3 regions of the Ruegeria sp. AG1 genome follow, and region 1 is predicted to be linked to each of the others. Evidence: riboswitches for the same ligand, from Rfam matches in the RefSeq annotation. Region 1 holds a riboswitch; each other region holds the start of a gene.
What was found. Region 1 has a riboswitch for cobalamin ahead of ACR0B5_RS00475 (aromatic ring-hydroxylating oxygenase subunit alpha). Riboswitches for the same ligand answer to the same signal wherever they lie in the genome.
Positions count from the first base shown of each region.

Region 1 (4,628 bases):
TTTCAGCATTGGTGAACGGACCCGCCGGGCCAATTGCCCGCATCCGCATACCCGGCTTCAGATTGTCCAGCATCCAACGAGTACCGATGCTGTCCGGCTGCGCCTTGGCCGTGATCGTAATGGATCGCGGACGTGATGGGGATGACGAGATCGTATAGGTCCGATGCACAACGCCTCCCGGCTGCCCCGGTGCCGGAATCTCGAGCGTCAGGAACTGACCCGGATGGTAGGCAAACAAAGCCCCGGACGGGGCGCGGAACGTAAAGCTGGCGGTGTTTGGCGTCTCGGGCACGACCGAGACGCATTCCAGCCTCTCATCATCCTGCCAGATCGAGGCAACAGCGTTCAGGTCTTTCATCTCCGTCACTCCGCCGCCATCGTGTTGGGCGCAAAGTGACGCGCCAAAGCGCTGCAATACCAATCAGTGAATTGCAGAACACCGGATTCCTGGACCCCCGAATACGGCCCCGGCACATAGGCCGGACTGTTGATGCCCATCTGGTTGTCTTCCACCACGCGGCGATCTTCATCATTGGTGGCCATCCAGACCTCAGTCAGGCGCTTGACGTCATAATCGACCCCTTCGATCGCATCCTTGGTGACCAGCCACTTCGTGGTGACTTCGGTCTCGGTCGGGCTGACCGGAGTGACGCGGAAGACAATCGAGTGATCGGCCAGGAAGTGGTTCCATGTGCTGGGATAGTGGAACTTCAGCAACGTCCCCGCATCGGCAAAGGGCGCGCGGCCCAGAAAGCGGCGCACCGCAGATTTGCCGTCCAGAGTGTAGCTTTCCGCCCCTTCCTTAAGCGGCATCCGCGCCAGACGGTATTGCCCGTCATCATGCAGATAGAACTGCGACGGCATCCCTGCAGCCTCGCAACGGTCGAAGTGAGCTTGCATGAAGGCCGGGGTTTCACCCCCTTCAATACCGGTTACCGAGGGATCATCAGGGAAGGTCCGGCACAGCGAAGGGTGGTTGCCGCCGCAGTGATAGCACTCGCGGTTGTTTTCCCAAACAAGCTTCCAGTTGCCCTTTTCGATGATCGTGCTTTCAAAGGCGACCTTGGCGTTGTTCAAATCATGCGGCTCCAGATAGGGCCGTGCTTTATTGGCGAAGGTGTCGAAATCGGGGGCTACATCTGCAAGACAGATATAGACCAGCCCGGCCAGTTCCCGGCAGTGGACGGTTTTCAGCCCGTGTTGTTTGGGGTCGAAATCAGGCCCCATATCACGCGCCCACAGCAATGAGCCGTCAAGCTCATAGGTCCACTGGTGATAGGGGCAGACCAGTTTGGGCGAGTTCCCCTTGGCCGCTTTGCAGATGATCGACCCGCGATGGCGGCAGGTGTTGTGGAAGGCCCGGATCTGATTGTCCGCACCGCGCACGATGATCACGCGGTATGCGCCCACAGTGTAGGTTACATAGTCGCCTGTTTTCACCAGTTCACATGCCGGAATGGCAAATAGCCAGTCGCGGTAGTGGATGGCCTCAAGATCGGCCTGAAATACATCTGGATCTGTATAGAATGCCTGTTCAAGGGCATAGGCCGGGTTTCGACGCGCCAACAGGCTTTGAACGTTGCTCACTTCTGGCTCTCCTGCCGCGCCCCGCGGCTTAGCTTGGGCAGATGACATCAGAGGCCAGTCCGGAGCCGTGCGAGGATCACGTCCGAAACTTGTGCCCCCACCGCCACCCGCGGTTTGACATATATGCAAGGCTGGTTTCCGGACTTGAAAGGGGCTTACGCCCGGTTTCGACACCTTCCCGGGATCCTCGTCCCAGTGGTTACCTGTCGAACCTGACCTTCCTTACCGTTGCGGGGGCAGCGCCGGAATTGCACCGGCTTCCCAATTCTCTGCCGCCTGAGAACCAAACAGCAGCACCTCACACGCGCAACCTACTCGGGGATGGATTCGTGGCTGAAAGCCTTGCGACATTTCCAAAAACAAAACAGACATGGCCAGCAAAAACTGGCACCTGAGACAGAGAAGCATTTTCATCCCGGAATCAGACGCATGCCACGCCGCGCATTGCTGACGACCCTACCTTTTGATCCAGATCAGCGCAGACAACTTGATTCATGTTGCAATCTCGGAATGATACAAGTGGGCCTTTCCTTTGCTAAGGCTCTCACGCCGAAGGATTTCTGATCAAACATGGCCCTTCGGCGCGCATCGCAAAAAAGGGGAGGAGTCACATGGAAAGCTCCGTTTCTGATGAGGTGATGGCAAGGCTTCCGTTCTGGGTGACCCCTCCGGGAGAGACCGACGGCTTTCTAATCGTTGTCGGATTGTTTCTGGTCATGGTGCTGCTTGGGTTCGGCGCGCTGTATTTTACGGTGCAGGCCATTCCCGACCGAATGGCGGCAGGCGCGCACAAGGTTCAGATGCAGTTGGTCGGCGTTCTTGGATTGATTTCGCTATTCACTTTGAACAATGCTTTCTGGGTCGCAGCCATTTTGATCGCGGCCGTGCCTTTGCACGAAATACTTCCCCTAAATCCGGAAACGGACACCGCGGAGAGCTCCGATGCTTGAGCTGATATTCTCTGCGCTAATTACTGTCGTTCCGGACTACCTGTATCGTCGCTACAGGCAGGGCAAGCGATGGGGCCACGAAATCACCCTGTTCAATATATGGTATGAATTGCGGTGGGGCTTGACGGCCTGCGCGATTCTGGCGGTCACGCTGATCACGGTGATCTTCTATTTTCACCCCTCAACGCGGAATGTTTCTGCCGCATTTCGCACAATAACTATTCTTTCCGATCGCGCAGGGCGGGTTGCCGAAGTCTACGTTGCCAATAACGACAGAGTGAAAGCTGGCGAGGCTATTTTCCGACTGGATACCACCCGGCAGGAGGCTGCAGCACAAACAGCGCAGCGTCGAATCGCAGAGATTGAGGCCGCTTTGGGCCTAGCCGCAACAGACATTGCCAGCGCGACAGCGCGGGTTCAGGCCGCCGAGGCCGATCTTGCACAGGCCACGCGGGATTTGGAACGCCGGCTGGAGCTTGCGGAGCGAAACAACACCGTCGTCAGCGAACAAGAATTGGAACGTCTGGAAACGGCCATGTCGGCTGCCGAAAGTCAGCGCGCAGCCACACTTGCCGCTCTGGACGGGGCCAAACTGCGCCAGACCACGCTTTTGCCCGCGCAACTTGAAACCGCACGCGCCGCCTTGACAGAGGCAGAGACCGAGATCTCAAAGTCGACCGTGTTTGCCGAAGTCGATGGAACAGTCCTGCAATTCCTGCTCAAGCCCGGCGACGTCGTGAACCCCATTCTGCGGCCCGCCGGAATTCTGGTCCCCGACGTGACGGGTCAAGGGCGTTTCATCGCGGCCTTCGGTCAGATTTCAGCAAGCGTTCTGAAACCCGGCATGTTGGTCGAGATCACCTGCGCCTCCAAACCTCTTACGATTATTCCGATGATCGTTGATGACGTTCAGGGCGCGATTGCTGCAGGGCAATTCCGACCGGGTGATACCTTGCTTGATCAGCAGGATCGCGCCCGTCCCGGTACGGTGACCGCCTTCCTTGCACCGATTTTTCCAAAACATCTTGATGGCATTCCACCCGGAAGCTCCTGCGTTGGTGTGGCCTACACCAGCCGCGCGAAAGAGATTGATGCCGGTGAAATCAGGGGCTTTTCGGCCCTTGTGGCCCGGATCGTGGATGGCATGGGAATAGCAAACGCCATCGTTCTGCGCGCGCAGGCTATTCTGCTGCCAGTCAAAACGCTGGTTTTCAATTAACACCAGCCAGAGAGGGCAAATTCAGCCATGACATGCGAGGCCAGCTACATTTGTAGTTTTCTGTCCGTATTCTTCTGGGACCTGATTTATCTGTCACCGATCCTAGTGTTTTTGTTGGTCGTGATCTGCGTACTGGGGATATTAATGGGTCGGATCGAAGGCTGGCCCGCCGGACCTAGCCTCTACCATGCCTTCATTAATGCCACCACGGTCGGCTATGGCGACATCAGACCACATAAACCCGCTGGCAGGTTTCTCTCGGTCATCAACGCGCTCACTGGCTTGATCCTAATGGGGATCATTGTCGGTATTGGCGTCCATGCCGTCGAGGCTGCAATGTCGATAACACTGTCTGGCGCCCGCGGCGTTCCAGCGTTCACCTGACTCATCTGGCGACGTTTTGAGCTCAGGGTGACAAACAGCATTCACTCGTGCTGCGATGTGTCCCAAAGATGCGCATGCATGAAGGGGTCGATCGCAATCGCCTTGCCCCCCAGCTTTTCAACCGATCCTGCAGTGAGCTCAAGCACCATCCATGCCTCTGGGATCGTCAGAAGGTTCGGATATGGCGTCTCTTTGTCGGTCGGAACAAACCCGAATAAGGGGTAGAATGTCGGTACGCCCAACACAAAGACAGCGTCTGTTCCAATAGATCTCAAGTGGTTGATGCTGGTCTCCATCATCTCTCTGCCAACACCTAGGCCTTGATGTTCGGGTAAGACACCGCAGGGCGCCAGAAGATAGCAATTAACGTCCGGGTGGTCCTCGAAGACAAACGGGGTGAACATGACATTGCCCGCGATCTGCCCGTCACGCCTCAAACTGATTGAAATCGTTTCCGGATGCTCAAGGAGATCTTCGGCGAGTTGAGC
Region 1 is NZ_JBQFYU010000001.1:104,147-108,774, reverse strand. Features, by position in the region: gene ACR0B5_RS00480 (FAD-binding oxidoreductase) at 1-358, opposite strand, end outside; gene ACR0B5_RS00475 (aromatic ring-hydroxylating oxygenase subunit alpha) at 364-1,635, opposite strand; cobalamin riboswitch at 1,700-1,903, opposite strand; gene ACR0B5_RS00470 (hypothetical protein) at 2,199-2,537, shown strand; gene ACR0B5_RS00465 (HlyD family secretion protein) at 2,530-3,756, shown strand; gene ACR0B5_RS00460 (potassium channel family protein) at 3,784-4,140, shown strand; gene ACR0B5_RS00455 (GNAT family N-acetyltransferase) at 4,182-4,628, opposite strand, start outside.

Region 2 (4,628 bases), on a different contig from region 1:
CAGGGCTTCGGTCTCGACTTGGGCGGCGCGTTGTTCCGGTGTTTCGATCCGGGTGATTTTGGCCTTGGGAAAACTTGCCAGAACGGCCTGAACCAGCGGATGCGCCGAGGCCTCTTCTTTCAGATCCAGTTCCGCTTTATCGCGGATTTCGGCGATCGTCGGAGCGTCGCCATCCGATACAATGGACACCGCCCATCTGTTGCCAGTCCAACGTTGCAGGGCCGATCCCAGCCGTGGTGCAAGATCGGTCGGAGCTTGCGACGATGGGGTGAATTCGATCCGTCCTGGCTGGTAAGAGACCAGCCGCACGCCGTTTTCGACCTCGACCAGAAGCTTGACGTCTCGGTTGTTCCGGATCAGCTCGACCACATGTTCGAAACTTGGGTATCGCGCCAGTGCCGTCTGTGTATCTTGCGCCAAGGCGGCGACTGGTGCGCCGCCGGACCCGCGTGGCGCAGGGGCGTAGCTTGTAGTGGCGCGGGCTTCGACCGGGGCCGCGCCGTTGCTTTGAATGGGCATCCCACCGCCAGGCCCGCCTCCAGGGGGAGGAGGCGTATCCTGCAGCCGTTTGATCAGTTCTTCCGGGCTGGGCAGGTCGGCCACATGAGTCAGTCGGATCACAGCCATTTCGGCAGCCATCATGGCGTTGGGGGCGGCTGAAACTTCCTCAAGCGCTTTCAACAGCATCTGCCACATCCGAGTCAGTACCCGCATGGGGAGGGCCTCAGCCATCTGCTGGCCACGGGCGCGTTCATCCGGGGAAACAGTGGGGTCTTCGGCTGCGTCCGGGGTGATCTTCACGACCGAGACCCAATGCGTGATCTCAGCCAGATCACGCAGCACGGCCAGTGGATCAGCCCCTTCGGCGTATTGGCCACCAAGCTCGGTCAGCGCCCCAGCTGCATCGCCCCGCAGGATCATGTCCATGAGATCCAGAACCCGGCCACGATCCGCCAGGCCCAGCATCGCGCGTACTTGATCTGCCGTCGTCTCTCCGGCCCCGTGCGAGATCGCCTGATCCAGCAATGAGGTCGCGTCGCGAGCAGATCCCTCGGCAGCACGGGTGATCAGCGCCAGCGCATCCTCGGCAATCTCTGCGCTCTCAGCTGAGGCGATCTTGCGCAGCAGGCCGATCATATCCTCGGGCTCGATCCTACGTAGGTCGAAGCGTTGGCAGCGCGACAGAACCGTGACGGGAACCTTGCGAATCTCAGTTGTGGCGAAGATGAACTTCACATGCGCCGGCGGCTCCTCAAGCGTCTTGAGCAGCGCGTTGAAGGCGCTGGTCGACAGCATGTGGACTTCATCGATGATGTAGATCTTGTAGCGGGCCGAGGCTGCACGGTAGCGAACACTGTCGATAATCTCGCGAATATCATTCACGCCGGTGCGGCTGGCTGCGTCCATCTCCATGACGTCGACATGACGACCTTCCATGATGGCAACGCAGTGCTCACATTGACCGCAGGGCTCGGTCGTGGGTCCGCCATTTCCGTCCGGTCCGATACAGTTCATGCCTTTCGCAATGATCCGTGCGGTCGTCGTTTTGCCGGTTCCACGAATGCCTGTCATGACAAAGGCTTGCGCGATACGATCCGCCTCGAACGCGTTTTTCAGCGTGCGGACCATCGCATCCTGACCCACCAGATCGGCAAAGGTTTCCGGGCGGTATTTTCGGGCGAGAACCTGATAGGCGGGGCTGTCTGAGTCGGTCATGTCTGCTCTGGCGGATTCGGAACGTCACCGCAGCGTAGAGGCCCGCGCCGCCCGCGTCCACATGAGTTGAAGAACGATTTTGTTTTGGAAACTGGCGCGTCAGGGGTACAATCTTCGGATTGTGAATCAAGCCTAAAGTCAGGATCAACGCTTCCGGGGGGATGCTGTCATGACGAATTTGGTCATTCATGCTTTGCAAGTGGGCGGGGGCACACTTGCCCTAACGTCGATGCCGGGAAAGGGCGGCGACTATGCAGGCGACCTTGAAACGATTGGAGATTGGAGGCCGGGGCTCGTGCTTTCGATGACAACCGAGGCCGAGCTGGTCCAGTTTGGAGCCCGCGATTTTGGCCGCGACGTTCAGGGGCGCGCCAGCCGCTGGGTGCATCTGCCGATTCAGGATTTCGGCGTGCCACCGTCAGAGGTTGATGCGCAATGGCCCGATGTTAGTGCCGCGGCGCGGCAGGCTTTGTCTGGTGGAGGGCGCGTGCTTGTCCATTGTCAGGGCGGATGTGGTCGCTCTGGCATGGTGGTGCTGAGGTTGATGATCGAATGCGGCGAGGCTCCAACCCAAGCGCTGGATCGGTTGCGCAAGCTACGCCCCTGCGCGGTCGAAACCGATGCACAGAAGCACTGGGCCACCTTGCCCGCCCGAGCTTTGGCAGACTCCTAAGCCGACAATTGCAGTTCCGCCGGGGTCGTTTTGCGCGGCGCAATCACTGATGCCTCGAGCATAGCGCAGGGCAGGGATGTCATCGCTGCGCTAGGCAGGCTGTTCGTTTCGGTACCGAACATAAGGTCGGCGTAGCGATCGAGGGTCTCGCTGTCGGCATTAGGATCCGCTCCGCAATAGACCCGCACCCGAGACTGGCTGGCCCGAAACCGGGCGTGGCAGCCGTCCGTGCAATGGGTCAGGTCGCTGCTGCCTTCGATTTCGAAATCCGATGTGGTCGCCGGACCGGCTTGGTCCAGCGCGTCAACCATCGAACGCGCCAGCCGTGCCAATGCAGGGCAAGTCTTGCCCGTATGTTGGCAGATGGTTGCTGAGAACCTATGTGTCTTCGTCTTCCAGATCATCCTGCGCCCTCCGCGCGGTGGACAGGGGCTGGGATCAGGTGGGGCAGATAGGGTCTGTCACGGCCTGCCCGGACACCCCGCCCGAGTTTGGGTTATGTTGACAATGGCAGGTCTCCTGACTTGCGGGTCATCGCTTTGCCGACCTTCCCGGCCTTTCGGCCAGTGGCTCCTCGACATCGCTCACCGCTTACAGTTGCGGGGGCAGTCGCGGATTTGGTTCATCCCGAGCGAGCCGGGTAAAACCGCACCGTGTTCCCTTTTCATCCCGACCTCTTGCGAAAGCCGGGAACCATCGCACTATCGCTAGCGTTCATAACCATTCTGAGTCAAGTTGAACTTTCTGCGTTGCGGAAAGCCGATCCGCGAAGTGGACGCGTGGTCAAGCGGGATCGCAGTTGACTTGCATGGGCTGTCTGGGGTCAAGTTGCAATATGAACTCATCAGTTCAGTTTTCCACCGAGGATACCCATGTTGGATTCAAACCAAACAGTGCTGATCGAAGATGTTCAGATCCCGGTGGGGGATGGCGCCCTGTCCGGGCGGATTTACCGGCCCGTGGCGCAGCCCGAAACCGTAGTGGTGGTCAACAGCGCGACGGGAGTTCCGCGTGACTACTACAAGCATTTCGCACAGTGGTTGGCGTCGGATCGGGATATCGCCTGTCTGATCTATGACTACCGGGAATTCGGTCATTCGAAATCGGGGCCACAGCGTCGGTCGAAGATCTCGATGGCGGATTGGGCGTTGCAGGACATGCCCGCCGCGCGGGCCGAGATGCGCCGACGGTTCCCGCTGGCGCAGCAATGGTCAGTTGGTCATTCGCTTGGAGGGATGCTGGGGCCAGTGCAGCCGGATATCGACAAGATTGATCGCATGATCTGCGTCTGTTCTGGCCTTGTGAAATTGGGCGATCATCCTTGGCCGTACCGCGCTCTGGCCGGGTTGTTCTGGTATGGGCATGTGCCTCTGGTCGTGAGCGGCCTAGGGTATTTGCCGGGCAAGGCACTTGGGTTTGGAACAGACCTACCGCCTAAGGTCTATTGGCAATGGCGCAAATGGTGCACCGCGCCGCAAAGCTATCTGCCCGAGATCGGAGACACACTGCCGCAAGCTACGTGGCAGGATGCTGACGTTCCCGTCGACCTATTTGCCTTCACAGATGATGAGATGGTCCCAGAAGCTGCCGTTTGGCGGTTGGCCGAGCTTTATGGTCCGAAAGCACGCCGTCACCTGTTGTCACCGGAAGAGTTTGGCGTTCGGGAAATCGGCCATATCGGTGTGTTTGCCCGCCGAAATGCGGTGCTCTGGCCACGATTGATCGCTTGATGGGGGGCGCCGGCGGACCGGCGCCCTTGTTTCAATCGCTGCGCCGCGCGGATTTTCCGTGCATCGCGGATCGGACCATCTTGCCGAAGGCTTTGTCGCGTGCCCGCGCTTCGGCCACGGTCTCAGAGTTGCGCTGATCCTCGCGCCTCAGCTTGCGCCAGCGTTCCAGCCGATCTGCATCCAGTGTGTGTGCTTCAATCGCCGCCTGCACAGCGCAACCGGGCTCGGCCTCATGCTGGCAATCCGAGAACCGGCAGGTTTGGGCCAGCTCCAGAATGTCCGAAAAGACTTCGTCCACCCCGTCCTGGGCATCGAGCAGACGCAGGGCGCGCATGCCGGGGGTGTCGACCAGCCAACCGCCATTTTGCATCGGACGTAAGGCGCGAGACGTCGTGGTATGACGGCCTCGTGCGTCATCCTCGCGGATTGCGGCTGTTGCCTGATCCTGACCGGTCATTCCGTTGGCGAGCGTTGTTTTGCCAACCCCAGATGACCCGACCAAAGCTGCT
Region 2 is NZ_JBQFYU010000005.1:375,153-379,780, reverse strand. Features, by position in the region: gene ACR0B5_RS10180 (DNA polymerase III subunit gamma/tau) at 1-1,716, opposite strand, end outside; gene ACR0B5_RS10175 (phosphatase domain-containing protein) at 1,886-2,389, shown strand; gene ACR0B5_RS10170 (hypothetical protein) at 2,386-2,793, opposite strand; cobalamin riboswitch at 2,882-3,102, opposite strand; gene ACR0B5_RS10165 (alpha/beta hydrolase family protein) at 3,262-4,119, shown strand; gene rsgA (ribosome small subunit-dependent GTPase A) at 4,151-4,628, opposite strand, start outside.
Region 2: another riboswitch for cobalamin. It lies ahead of ACR0B5_RS10170 (hypothetical protein); the one in region 1 lies ahead of ACR0B5_RS00475 (aromatic ring-hydroxylating oxygenase subunit alpha).

Region 3 (4,628 bases), on a different contig from region 1:
GCTTGTTCTTGATGGCGACGCCCATGATCTTGGCAACGTCATCGGCGGGCATGGTGACCTCGGCCACGTGACCGGCGCCGAGGTCGGCAAAGAAGGTATGGGCGACGGCTGTGGTGGGCGTGTAGATGAAGAACCCGTCTGCGTTGGTCGTGGCCCGGCCCAGCTCGACCCCGTTTGGATCGGTCACGACAACCTCGGTATCGGTCGCCATGGTGCCGTTGGAGAAGCCGATTTCCCCTTCGATCGCATCGCTGGATGCAAAAACACCGGCAATCACCTTGTGGGCCAACGCGGGCAGAGGGGCCGCGCATAGGGCCAGGATGAGGGCAATCTTTCTCATGTGGCGGGCCTTGTCAGGAACAGTTCAGGTTTGACTTTTCGTGCCAGTAGAACGGCAAATCCGGTCAGAACGGCCTCGATGATCATCACGGGGATATGCGCAAAGAAGACCAGCTTGGCAGCGGGGAGGAATTCGTCCCCTGACAGGGCCAGTGAGATGCCCACCATGACGGTCGTGGCCGCAATGGCAAAGGCGCCGCCTATGCCGCCCCAGATCGCGCCATGAACAGGTGAGCCGCGACCGATCAGGGGTCGGAACAGCAGCCCCGCCAGTACGGCCGGAAAGGCGATGTTGAGCGTGTTGATCCCCAGTACCGTCAGCCCGCCGAAGCCGAAGAAAACGGCTTGCAGGAGCAGGCCCACAAACAGGGCCGGGAAGGCGGCCCAGCCGAGCAGCAGCCCGGCCAGACCGTTGAGGATCAGATGCACCGACGACGGCCCGATCGGAACATGGATCAGCGAGGCCACGAAGAAACTGGCCGCCAGCACCCCTGCTGTGGGGATGCGGTCCAGATCCAGCGACCTGAGGCCCATTGCGACCCCACCAGCGGCGGCAACGGCTCCGCCGATGACGACCGGGTTGGACAGGGCTCCGTCGACGATGTGCATCGGGGGTTACTCCATGTCCCAGGCGCGGATCCAAATCACCGCGTCCTGGCTCAGCTCTTTGCCTTCATGTTCGGTTTCAGGACCAGCACCGAGGGCGGCAAAGCCCCAGTAACCAGCTTTCGGCACACCGAAGGAAAAATAGCCATTGGCGTCAGAAATTGCGACAACAGCACCACCCGGCATCGGCGAAACGGTAGGCTCGGACGAGGCTTGGTTGTCAAAACTGGGCTTGGCGGCCATGTATTCGATCTCGATCTCAGCGCCGGCAACCGGTTCGCCATTTGCCAGAACCTGACCGGTGAAGGTCGAGCCAGCGATGATGTTGTAGGGCTTGTTCAGCGGCACGATCTCGGTCGCCAGACCTGCGGGGTTCATCCAGTCGGTCGGCAGTTCGTTGCGGTTTAGGAACGCCTTGGTGATCTGCTGGATATAAATATCCTCGGCCTCTTCGTAGTAGGGCTGAGGCACCGTGACCATCACGTAGTCGCCAGAACGCTTGACCGGAACAGATCCCTGAAAGGCCGCGCCTTCGTTTTCAGGGCTTGAGAAGCGGATGGGTTCCAGCGTGTCCAACAGGTCGGTCTTTTCGCCATTGTGGATCACGTAGAATTCCTGCGGCTTTTCCAGATCCATGACATGGCCGTTTTCAAACGGGTGCCAGAAGATCAGCTTGACCGGCACGTCGCCCGGTGCCTCGATCAGCGTGTCGGTGGTGTATTCCAGCAGAAAATGCGCCTGTGCCATCGCTGGAATCGCCAGCGCAGCCGCAGCCGTGCAAAATAGTTTCTTCACAAGGTCTTTCCTTCGTCCTTCGTGCCAACCCCGGCACGTTTCTTGCTTGATATCGGGGCGAACGAGACCATGTACCCGAAATGAGGGCATCGGCCCGATGCACACCCCGGCATCGGTGACACACCCCTTCCGAGGGTGCATATCCGGCAGGTCTCCTGACTTGCGGGTCAAAGCATCGGGCTGGCCTTCCCGGGTGGAACCCAGTGGCGTGTCAGCCCTGCTCACCGCCTACAGTTGCGGGGGCAGTTGCGGCATTGGGTGGATCAGAATTCCCCGCACCGCATTCCCTTTTCTCCGGGCGAACCCGGAACCGGACATGAGGACGCTGATGGCAGAGATTCCCATCATCGGTCAATCTCTATTTAAGACTGTAGCGATAACATCTTGTCGATAGGATGGGATGTTACCGTTCTGCCCACTGGGCATTGCAGGCACGCGTGCAAGCGACGACCAGAGAATGCGCGCGCTTGCAACGTAATCTGGACATCAGAATCAGATGGATGCATCCTGCGCTGCGTCAGACTCCGGCGTAGCGCGCTTGTGTTCGGCGCCTAATTTCCCACAAGCCCCGGAGGCCCAATGTCTGAGATCAAACAAGGCGACACCGTTCGCATCCACTATACTGGCACGCTGCTGGACGAGACCGTGTTTGACAGCTCAGACGGGCGCGATCCGTTAGAGTTCGTGGTTGGTTCGGGCCAGATCATACCCGGCCTGGACAGTGCGATGCCAGGACTGGCGGTTGGTGACAAGAAGCGGGTCGAGATTGCCTGTGTCGACGCTTATGGCCCGATCAACCCGGCGATGCGGCAGGACATCCCGCGTGAGGGTATTCCGGATGATATCCCACTAGAGCCGGGAACCCAGTTGCAGATGCAGACCCCGGACGGTCAGGCGCTGCCGGTAACGGTTGTAGAGGCGAACGAGGCCACGGTGACGCTGGACGCCAATCACCCGCTGGCTGGGCAGGATTTGATTTTCGATATCGAGGTTGTCTCGGTGAGCTAAAGGCTTGGGGTTCTAGCCCCAAAGCCCGTCAAGCGCTGCACGGACTTGCGGTTGCGTGAAGAACACGAACAACACCAGCAATGTGGTCAGCGTCAAAAGCAGAACACGGGCGCGGGGGCTTAGGAACCCCGACTTCCGTTTGGTCTGGGTGCCACGCGTATTGCTGGCAAGGATCTGGTCAGTTTTGCTCATGCCCATATCCCTGACGCCGAAAGATGGTCAAATCTTGGCGGCGTCTGGGAAAGATATGGTCACATGAAATCCGGCTGTGGCATTCCGAGCACGTGGAAACCGCCATCCACCCGGATGATCTCGCCCGAGGTGCAGGCCCCCGCGTCTGAGGTCAGGTAAACCGCCGTGCCGCCAACGGCCTCCAGCGTAGCGTTCGAGCGCATGGGTGCATTTTGGTCGCAGAACTTGTAGGTCTTGCGCGCACCGCCGATTGCCGCCCCGGCCAGGGTCTTCATCGGACCGGGCGAGATTGCGTTCACACGGATGCCTTCGGGGCCGAGGTCGTTGGCCAGATACCGTGTCGCCGATTCCAGCGCGGCTTTGGCAACGCCCATGACGTTGTAATTCGGAACTACACGATTCGAGCCTTGGTAGGTCAGCGTCAGCAGCGAGCCACCATTGTCCTTCATCAGCGGATAGGCGCGACGGGCGACCTCGATGAAAGAGTAGGCCGACACATCCATCGAGTGCTTGAAATTGGCCCTTGTGGTGTTCAGAAACCGGCCTGTCAGCTCGTTCTTGTCCGAATAGGCAATCGCGTGAACGACAAAGTCGATGGTTGGCCAGCGTTCGCCCAACTCGCCAAAGGCGCGGTCCAGCGAGGCGTCATCGGTGACATCCGCATCCACCATGAAGTCGCTGCCGAGGCTTTCGGCCAATGGCTGCAGACGCTTCCCGAACGCGTCGCCCTGATAGGTGAAAGCCAGCTCAGCCCCTGCTTCATGCATCGCTTTCGAGATACCCCAGGCAATCGACCGGTCATTGGCGACACCCATGATCAGGCCGCGTTTCCCTTTTAGAACTTCCGACATCTCGTTCACCCGTTATACTTTGACAGGATCATGGATCCGTTTGTGCCGCCAAAGCCGAAGCTGTTGGTCATGACCGAATCTAAACCTGCATTTTCAACCACTTGAGTTGCAATTTCACCGGGCTGGATGCCTTCGGCTAGTGTGTCGACATTGATCGACGGTGTTATGAAATCATTGTCCAGCATGAGCAGGCAGAAGATCGCCTCAAGCGCGCCGGCCGCGCCTTGTGCGTGCCCGGTCATCGACTTGGTGGATGAGATGGGCGGCACGTTGCCTTCGCCGAAGATGCGACGCACGGCTTCAACTTCGCCCACATCTCCGACCGGGGTCGAGGTGCCGTGCGCGTTGATGTAACCAACTTTGCGGCCTTCTGGCAGGGTCGACAGAGCCAGACGCATCGCGCGCTCACCGCCTTCGCCGGACGGCGCCACCATGTCATGACCGTCCGAGGTTGCAGCATAGCCGGTCACCTCAGCGTAGATCTTGGCACCACGCGCCAGCGCATGGTCCAGATCCTCAAGCACGACAATGCCGCCGCCACCCGAGATCACGAAGCCGTCGCGGTCCTGATCGAACGCGCGCGATGCTTTCTGCGGAGTGTCGTTATACTTCGACGACATCGCGCCCATCGCGTCAAACAGGCAGGACAGGGTCCAATCCAGCTCCTCACCGCCGCCTGCGAACATCACGTCCTGCTTGCCCAGCATGATCTGTTCCGCCGCGTTGCCGATGCAATGCAGCGAGGTCGAGCACGCCGAGGTGATCGAGTAGTTGATACCCTTGATTTTGTAGGCTGTGGCAAGGTTCGCTGAAATCGTGGAACACATGCATTTCGGC
Region 3 is NZ_JBQFYU010000005.1:248,625-253,252, reverse strand. Features, by position in the region: gene ACR0B5_RS09570 (cobalt ABC transporter permease) at 1-340, opposite strand, end outside; gene cbiM (cobalt transporter CbiM) at 337-948, opposite strand; gene ACR0B5_RS09560 (DUF4198 domain-containing protein) at 955-1,740, opposite strand; cobalamin riboswitch at 1,869-2,070, opposite strand; gene ACR0B5_RS09555 (FKBP-type peptidyl-prolyl cis-trans isomerase) at 2,320-2,748, shown strand; gene ACR0B5_RS09550 (hypothetical protein) at 2,761-2,940, opposite strand; gene ACR0B5_RS09545 (enoyl-ACP reductase FabI) at 3,000-3,791, opposite strand; gene fabB (beta-ketoacyl-ACP synthase I) at 3,797-4,628, opposite strand, start outside.
Region 3: another riboswitch for cobalamin. It lies ahead of ACR0B5_RS09560 (DUF4198 domain-containing protein); the one in region 1 lies ahead of ACR0B5_RS00475 (aromatic ring-hydroxylating oxygenase subunit alpha).